Regions from separate parts of the Aliamphritea spongicola genome, predicted to be linked through region 2. Evidence: predicted binding sites of a transcription regulator. Region 2 holds the regulator's gene; the other holds the start of a gene.
What was found. The regulator LexA, encoded in region 2, represses DNA repair genes until DNA is damaged. The targets are predictions, from matches to a motif close to TACTGTNTANNTANACAGTA.
Positions count from the first base shown of each region.

Region 1: a site for LexA is predicted at 2,377-2,396, ahead of recN (DNA repair protein RecN). Genes of this name have one in related genera too.

Region 1 is NZ_JAFIDL010000007.1:3,991-7,656, forward strand. Features, by position in the region: gene fur (ferric iron uptake transcriptional regulator) at 126-548, shown strand; gene recN (DNA repair protein RecN) at 611-2,287, opposite strand; gene grpE (nucleotide exchange factor GrpE) at 2,631-3,242, shown strand; gene dnaK (molecular chaperone DnaK) at 3,406-3,666, shown strand, end outside.
Region 2 is NZ_JAFIDL010000001.1:23,322-26,987, forward strand. Features, by position in the region: gene JYB63_RS00140 (DUF6586 family protein) at 25-522, shown strand; gene JYB63_RS00145 (hypothetical protein) at 550-807, shown strand; gene JYB63_RS00150 (cell division inhibitor SulA) at 871-1,344, opposite strand; gene lexA (transcriptional repressor LexA) at 1,349-1,951, opposite strand; gene dinG (ATP-dependent DNA helicase DinG) at 2,049-3,666, shown strand, end outside.

The DNA.
Region 1 (3,666 bases), on a different contig from region 2:
TAAAATCAGATAATCAGTCTAGAACTTCTGAATGAGTTCAGTTGTTGTTATGAGACTGGGCTTATTCAAAAGTTCGGAAAAAATAAGTCTATCATCCGTTGCGGTCAACATCATAGAGAAAGATTATGTCACTTGAAAATCAAGAATTAAGAAAAGCAGGTCTGAAAGTTACTCTGCCCCGGATTAAAATTTATCAGATCCTTGAGAAAGCGGGTGAAAGCGATCATTTCAGTGCGGAAGATATCTACAAAATTCTGTTGGATCAGAGTGAAGATGTCGGTCTGGCAACCGTTTACCGGGTACTTACGCAGTTTGAAGCGGCCGGGTTGGTAAGCCGTCACCATTTTGAAGGTGGCCATTCAGTGTTCGAGTTGACCAAAGATGAGCAGCATGACCACATTGTTTGTGTAAAAAGTGGAATGATTAAAGAGTTTACCGATCCACGGTTAAATGAATTGCTAGACGAAATTGCCGAAAGTATGGGGTTCACTATTACCGACCGGACAGTTTATCTTTATGGTGTTCATAAGGATGCTAAAGATAAGTAAATCTTATCCACTTTAAAAAAAAACCGGCTGATTGCCGGTTTTTTTTGTATCTGTGCGGGGCTTCAGTGCGGGCGCTGAACGCCGAGCATTTCCCTTGCATGCTCGCGGGAAGTATTGGTTACATCGATTCCTCCCAGCATACGGGCAACCTCTTCGATGCGTTCGTCGGAACTAAGCGTGTTGATCTGCGTATGGGTGTGTTTTTTACCGGCCCGTTTGCTGACAAACAGATGCTGATGCCCCTGAGAAGCAACCTGCGGCTGGTGTGTTACACACAGTACCTGGCTGTGACCCCCAAGTTGACGTAACAGCCGGCCAACAACTTCTGCGATAGCGCCGCCGATACCTACATCCACTTCATCAAATATCAGCGACGGTGTGCTGGAGGATTTTGCGGTAATCACCTGAATGGCCAGGCTGATACGGGAAAGTTCACCACCAGATGCAATTTTGTGCAGTGAGCGTGCCGGTTGGCCCTTGTTGGTTGAAATCAGAAATTCAATTTCTTCCAGCCCGTTAGGGTTCGGTTGTCCGCTTTCATAAGCTGTGAGCTGAACATCGAGGTTGGCAGCAGGCATTCCCAGATCATGCAGTTGCTGGTTGACCTGCTTGGCCAGTTTCTTCGCTGTGCGTGCGCGGATATCGCTGAGACGCTGGGCCAGCTGTAAAAAGTCCTGATAGGCTGTGCCGACCTGTTCAGCCAGCGCATCCAGTTCCTGATCAGACATGGACAGGTCTGCCAGTTCCTGTTGCTGAGCAGCCAGGTGTTCGGTCAGTTCTTCCGGTGCGATACGGTGTTTGCGGGCCAGGTCAAAGAGTTTGCTAAGGCGTTCTTCAACGATTTGTTGGCGTTCAGGGTTAAGTTCGACACGGCCCAGATACTGATTCATTTCCTGACTGGCTTCTTCAATCTGAATCTGGGCGTTGGTCAGCATTTCCATGGTCTGCCGAATGGAAGGGGACTGAGCCTTCATGTTGCTGAGCAGGTGCTGACACTGGTTCAGTAAACTCAGGCAGTTGCCGCTATCGCTGTCCTGGGTGATCTGGAGTATGTGCTGGCCGGTCTGAATAATTTCGCCGGCGTTAGCCAGGGTTTGCTGTTCTTTTACCAGCGATTCGAATTCGCCTTCCTCAATTTGCAGGGTTTCCAGTTCTTCAACCTGATAGCTGAGCAACTGTACCCGGGCGGCTTGCTCTTCGTTTTGCTGGGATAAGGTTTTGTGTTTCTGGTCCAGTACGCGCCATTTTTTATGTTGCTGCCGGACTTGCTGTACCAGCCGGGCTTCTCCTGAAAATGCATCAAGCAGGTGCCTGTGATGGTCCTTTTTCAGCAACCGCTGATGTTCGTGCTGGCCGTGGATTTCAATTAAATATTCGCCCAGCTGGCGTACTTTGGCTATCGGACAGGCAGTACCGTTTATATAGCAGCGTGAGCGGCCTTCAGCGGTAACGACCCGGCGCAGGATGCACTGGTCATCCTGATTGAGTTCTTCGGTTATCAGCCAGTCCCGCGCAGCCGGAATATTGCTGATGTCGAAATCAGCAGTGATTTCTGCCCGTTCAGCACCGTTGCGGACGGTACCGCTGTCGGCACGGTTACCCAGTGCCAGCCCCAGTGCATCCAGCATGATTGATTTACCGGCACCTGTTTCACCACTAACGACGGTCATGCCGTTGTGCAGTTCTAAATCAAGTTGTTCAACAATTGCGTAATTACGAATATTTAACTGTGTCAGCATCTGTCTGGCCTCGGTCAAAGGTAACGCTATCTTTACGTACTGCTGTGTTTAATCAGGTGCCGCTGCTGTCGGCAAACTTAAGGGATGAATACTGTTTTACTGTACAGGCTGTGTTTTTGTACAGTGTTTTTTGTATTTTATAAGCCATTCATGTTTTCAGCGCAATATATTTTCGAAATTAGGGCTAAAAAAATACGTTTTTTAAACTTGAATCCCGGCTGTACAGCCCCATATATGTCAGCAACGCGATTTACCCCTGCAATTCAGATTGTCAGGCGTAAAGATTTCTTTTGTGAAGCAACGGCCAGATATACGTTGCAGGCAGAAATACTTGGAGATTCAGATGGCAGGTGAAGACAAAGTTCAGGCAGATGCAGCACAGCAGGAAAATCCGGCCGGTGGTGCAGAAGACGTTCTTGAAACGGTAGAAGGTGTTCTGGCGGATGAAGACGAGCTGCTGGACACTGCTGTTGAGGGAGATGCGGATATCACTGCTCTGCAGGCATCCGTAGCGACACTGGAAGCACAGGTTGCTGCGCTGAAGGATCAGGAATTACGCACTCAGGCAGACATGCAAAATGTACGTCGCCGTGCGGAAATGGATGTAGAGAAAGCGCATAAGTTTGCGCTGGAAAAATTCACCAACGAACTGTTGCCGGTCATGGACAGCCTGGAGCGTGCGATCGAAGCCAGCCAGTCTGATGATGAAGCGGTTAAAGCGTTGCGTGAAGGTGTTGAAATGACACTAAACATGTTTGTATCCGGTCTTGAGAAGTTCAAGGTTGAGCAGGTGAACCCTGTGGGTGATGCATTTAATCCGGAACTTCATCAGGCTATGTCTATGGTGCCGAACCCTGAAGTACCGGCTAATCACGTGATGGCAGTGATGCAGAAAGGTTACACCCTGCACGGGCGTCTGATTCGTCCGGCAATGGTGATTGTTTCTCAGGGCTAAAAGAGTCCTGCTGCGGTAACTGACCGCAGAAAAAGTTATAAAAGCCGCAAAAAAGATCCGGTTTTGGCTTGAAAGCATGAAAACCGGACATATATAGCAAGCAAAGGCTTTATTACAGAATTTACGCCCGTCATACCGGGCTCAGAAAGATTGGAGTTTTACAATGGGTAAAATCATCGGGATCGACTTAGGTACCACTAACTCATGCGTTGCTGTACTGGACGGTGAAAACACTAAAGTTATCGAAAACGCAGAAGGCGATCGCACCACTCCTTCCATCATCGCTTACACTGGCGAAGGTGAGACACTGGTAGGTCAGCCAGCTAAGCGTCAGGCGGTTACTAACCCGGACAACACTCTGTTCGCGATTAAGCGTCTGATTGGCCGTCGTTTTAAAGATGATGTTGTTCAGAAAGACATCAGC
Region 2 (3,666 bases):
TATCCTTCCTGAGCAGGTATCTGTATGTCTCTGAGTGGTTTGAGTCTGACAAATCAGCGACTGTATTTTGCGAAGCTGCAGTTACAGCAGTATCAGGCACTGGCTGACAGTGAGTCAGAGCCGGCACAGCAAGCGCAGTATGAATCTGTTGTATTTCATCTGATGCAGGCTTACAGGTCATATTTGCTTGAACTCATTGAAATACAGAACATACCGTTACCGGCAGAAGCAGGTAATGCTGTGGCGTTGTTAGAAGGGTGTTCTGCTGATTTTGTTTCTCCGGAATTGCGTGAGCTGGCGATGCTGGAGAAAGACGCTGTTTCCTGGCTGGCGAATATGCTGCGGGCTTTTGCGCAGCTTTCTGCCCTGAACGAAAATAGTCATGAGTCCGGTGTTGTCCATCAATCTGAAATTAGTTTAACGATGGTAGCTGATGATGACCGGGTGACCCGTTTGAGAAACTGGCTGGATTCCCTATCTTCGGTTATCCAGCGGTTACGTGCCGTTTCTCAGGAATGGTAATTAGTTTTTAATTGTAGAGTTTTATAGATGGCTGAGTTGTTTCTGGAAATTGTTGAGCTCGAAAACGGTGAGATCGTGCTGCGTGAAATGGAATCTGACGATGTGCCGGTAATGCGTGTCAGTTTTTCTGATGACATGAAGAAGCGCCTGCAGGATCAGCATTTGGATGTTGCAAAGGTAATGCTGAGTGCCGGGATTCACATGGCAGCAGAAATGCAGAATAAGGCTGCGGAAGCTCAGGAGCTTCAAAACGCAGAAGATGAAAAGCCACCTGTATTACACTGAGCGGTAATGATTCATAAAAAAAGCGCCGGAGGGCGCTTTTTTTTATGGTGGATAAAAATTGCTTTATGAGGCCATCCGGTCCCGGATAACAATGCCATGGCTGGCACCGTGTTCAGCTGCGTTTTCCAAACCGTTGAGTTGCTCATTGCTGAGCATTCCTGGCCAGGTGATGACTGCATGGCAGGTGCCTGCTTGCAGTGCCTGACATGCCAGGTCATAAGTGGTGTGGCTGGCATCGGGCTGTAACAGCATGATCTTATTCAGATCAATACCTGCGGCAGAAAGCAGTGCTTTGGGGAGGCTGCTTGGAGGGGCAATCCAGGCAAACCAGCGATCATCGCGACTTAACTGAGCAAGCAAAGGCAGTAACATTGTTAACTGATCAAAGTCGTTATTATGCATAACAATTTCAGTGATCTTTCCGGCCAGGGCGGGCATTGGCTGTGCCGCCTGTTCGGTTAACATGCTGTCAGAAGGGCGAATCAGGGGAATATTCGCATTCTGAGTGGATTGAGTTACCAGTTCTGCCTGCATCATGTCGTTATCCTCTTCTAATCACGCCTACGCCAAGGCCTTCAATAGATAATTCCTGTTCTTCCAGGTTGATCACAATCGGGTCAAATTCTTCGTTTTCAGCAATTAGGTAAACCAGATTGCCATCTTTCTTAAAGCGTTTAACGGTGACATCGTCTTCAATACGGGCGACAACAATTTCGCCGTTTTTGGCCTGTTTGCACTGATGTACGGCCAGCAGGTCACCGTCCATAATGCCGACGTCCTTCATACTGGTGCCCCGTACCCGGAGCAGGTAATCCGCCGGTGGGTGGAAGAAATCTGCGGCAATGGTGCAGCGGTCTTCAACGTGTTGCTGGGCCAGAATCGGGTTACCTGCGGCGACCTGTCCGACTACAGGCAGGCCTGCTTCTTCCTGTTCAAGATCGGGTATACGGATACCCCGTGATGTGCCGGGTATCATTTCGATTGCACCTTTACGTGCCAGCGCCTTGAGGTGTTCCTCTGCAGCATTGGCAGACTTGAAACCCAGTTCCCGGGCAATGTCTGCACGGGTTGGCGGATAGCCGGTGGTTGCAATGTAATGTTTTATACAATCAAGAACATCGGTTTGTCGTTGTGTCAGTTTCATGATGATCTCTGTGTTTTTATCCAGTATCTGTAACTATATACAGTATTTTGCTTTTGTAAACATTTTTTATGTTTATATATCCAGTGTTATTGATAGAATGGCCGCCATTCATACAGACGGACTGATTGACGTGCTGACCGACGATCTCAAAAAACAGATACAGACTGCTTACAGTAAGTTTTTAGCCAGCCGGGGGTTAAAGGCCCGTGCCGGCCAGAAGCGGATGATTGCCGAGGTGGCAAAGGTCATTGGTAATATTCCTGTTGATGATAAGGCTCAGCGTCTCGGAGAGAATCATGTCTGTGTGGTCGAGGCCGGAACCGGTACAGGTAAAACTATTGGTTACTTGCTGGCAGCGATTCCAGTAGCGAAGGCTTTAAAAAAGAAGATCATTCTGTCGACTGCAACAGTGGCGCTTCAGGAACAGCTGCTACATAAAGATTTGCCTGAAGTACTTGAGCATACTGAACTGCCGATGAGTTTTACCCTTGCCAAAGGGCGGGGGCGTTACCTGTGTATCAATAAAGTTGAGCAGCATCTGGATTCCAGTGCCTCAACCGGTCAGATAGCATTGTATGAAGATGAACAGGCTATGCGGCTGGATCCGGAAACGGAAACTTTTTACAAGCATTTGCTGAATGAGTATGCATCCGGTCGTTGGGACGGTGACCGGGATAATCTCACTGAAGAAATTGAAGATGCCCGCTGGGGGCCGTTAACCAGCGATCATTTGCAGTGTACTAACCGTCGCTGCACTAACTTCAGTGCCTGCAGTTTTTTTAAAGCCCGGCGGGACCTGGATCAGGTTGAGTGTGTGATAGCCAATCACGATATCGTTCTGGCGGACTTGTCACTGGGGGGCGGAGCTATCCTGCCTGATCCTGCTGAAGCTATATACATCTTCGATGAGGGACACCATCTGGCCCCTAAGGCCAGTAATCACTTTGCGTTCAGTCTGCGGATCAAGTCATCGTCAAGGTGGCTGAATACGCTTCCCAAGCAGCATGCTCAGATGCTGGAGCAACTTGGCCATCCGGGCGTGATGTCGCAATATGTTGAGCAAACGTTACGTCCGGGTGAAGATTTAAAAATCCTGCTGGAGCAGATCCATGAGTTGGTGAAGCCACTTATGGTCAATGCTGAGAACGGTCGTTTACGTGACCGTTACAGGTTTGCCGGTGGCGAAGTCCCTGAAGAGCTAAGGCTGATGTTTAAGGATGCTGAGTATCTGGCTGCCCGACTGTTAACCCGCCATGAAATGTTACTGGATCTGTTTCGGGAAGCGCTTGATGGTGAAGTCGGCGACATTGATAAACAACTGGCTGAGCAGTGGTATCCGAGGCTTGGTCTTATGGTGTCGCGGTTTCAGTCCATCACCGGCTTATCGAAGAGCTTCTTCCGGGCTGATGATCTGAAAGAGAGCCCGACTGCCCGCTGGGTCAATCTGGTTGAGTCTGGTATCGGCCATGATTTTGAGTTTCACAGTGCCCCGGTGTCTGCAGCTCATATGTTACAGCAACATTTATGGCAGAACTGTTTTGCTGCCGTGGTTACATCCGCTACCCTGACTGCGCTGGGACGGTTCGATCGTGTGCTTGATGATCTGGGGCTGCCAGCGGATACACCGAGTCATAGCTTGCTGAGTCCGTTTGATCATTATAATGCTGCGGAGCTTTATATACCGGCGATGAATGCTGAAGCCAGTGATCCTGAAG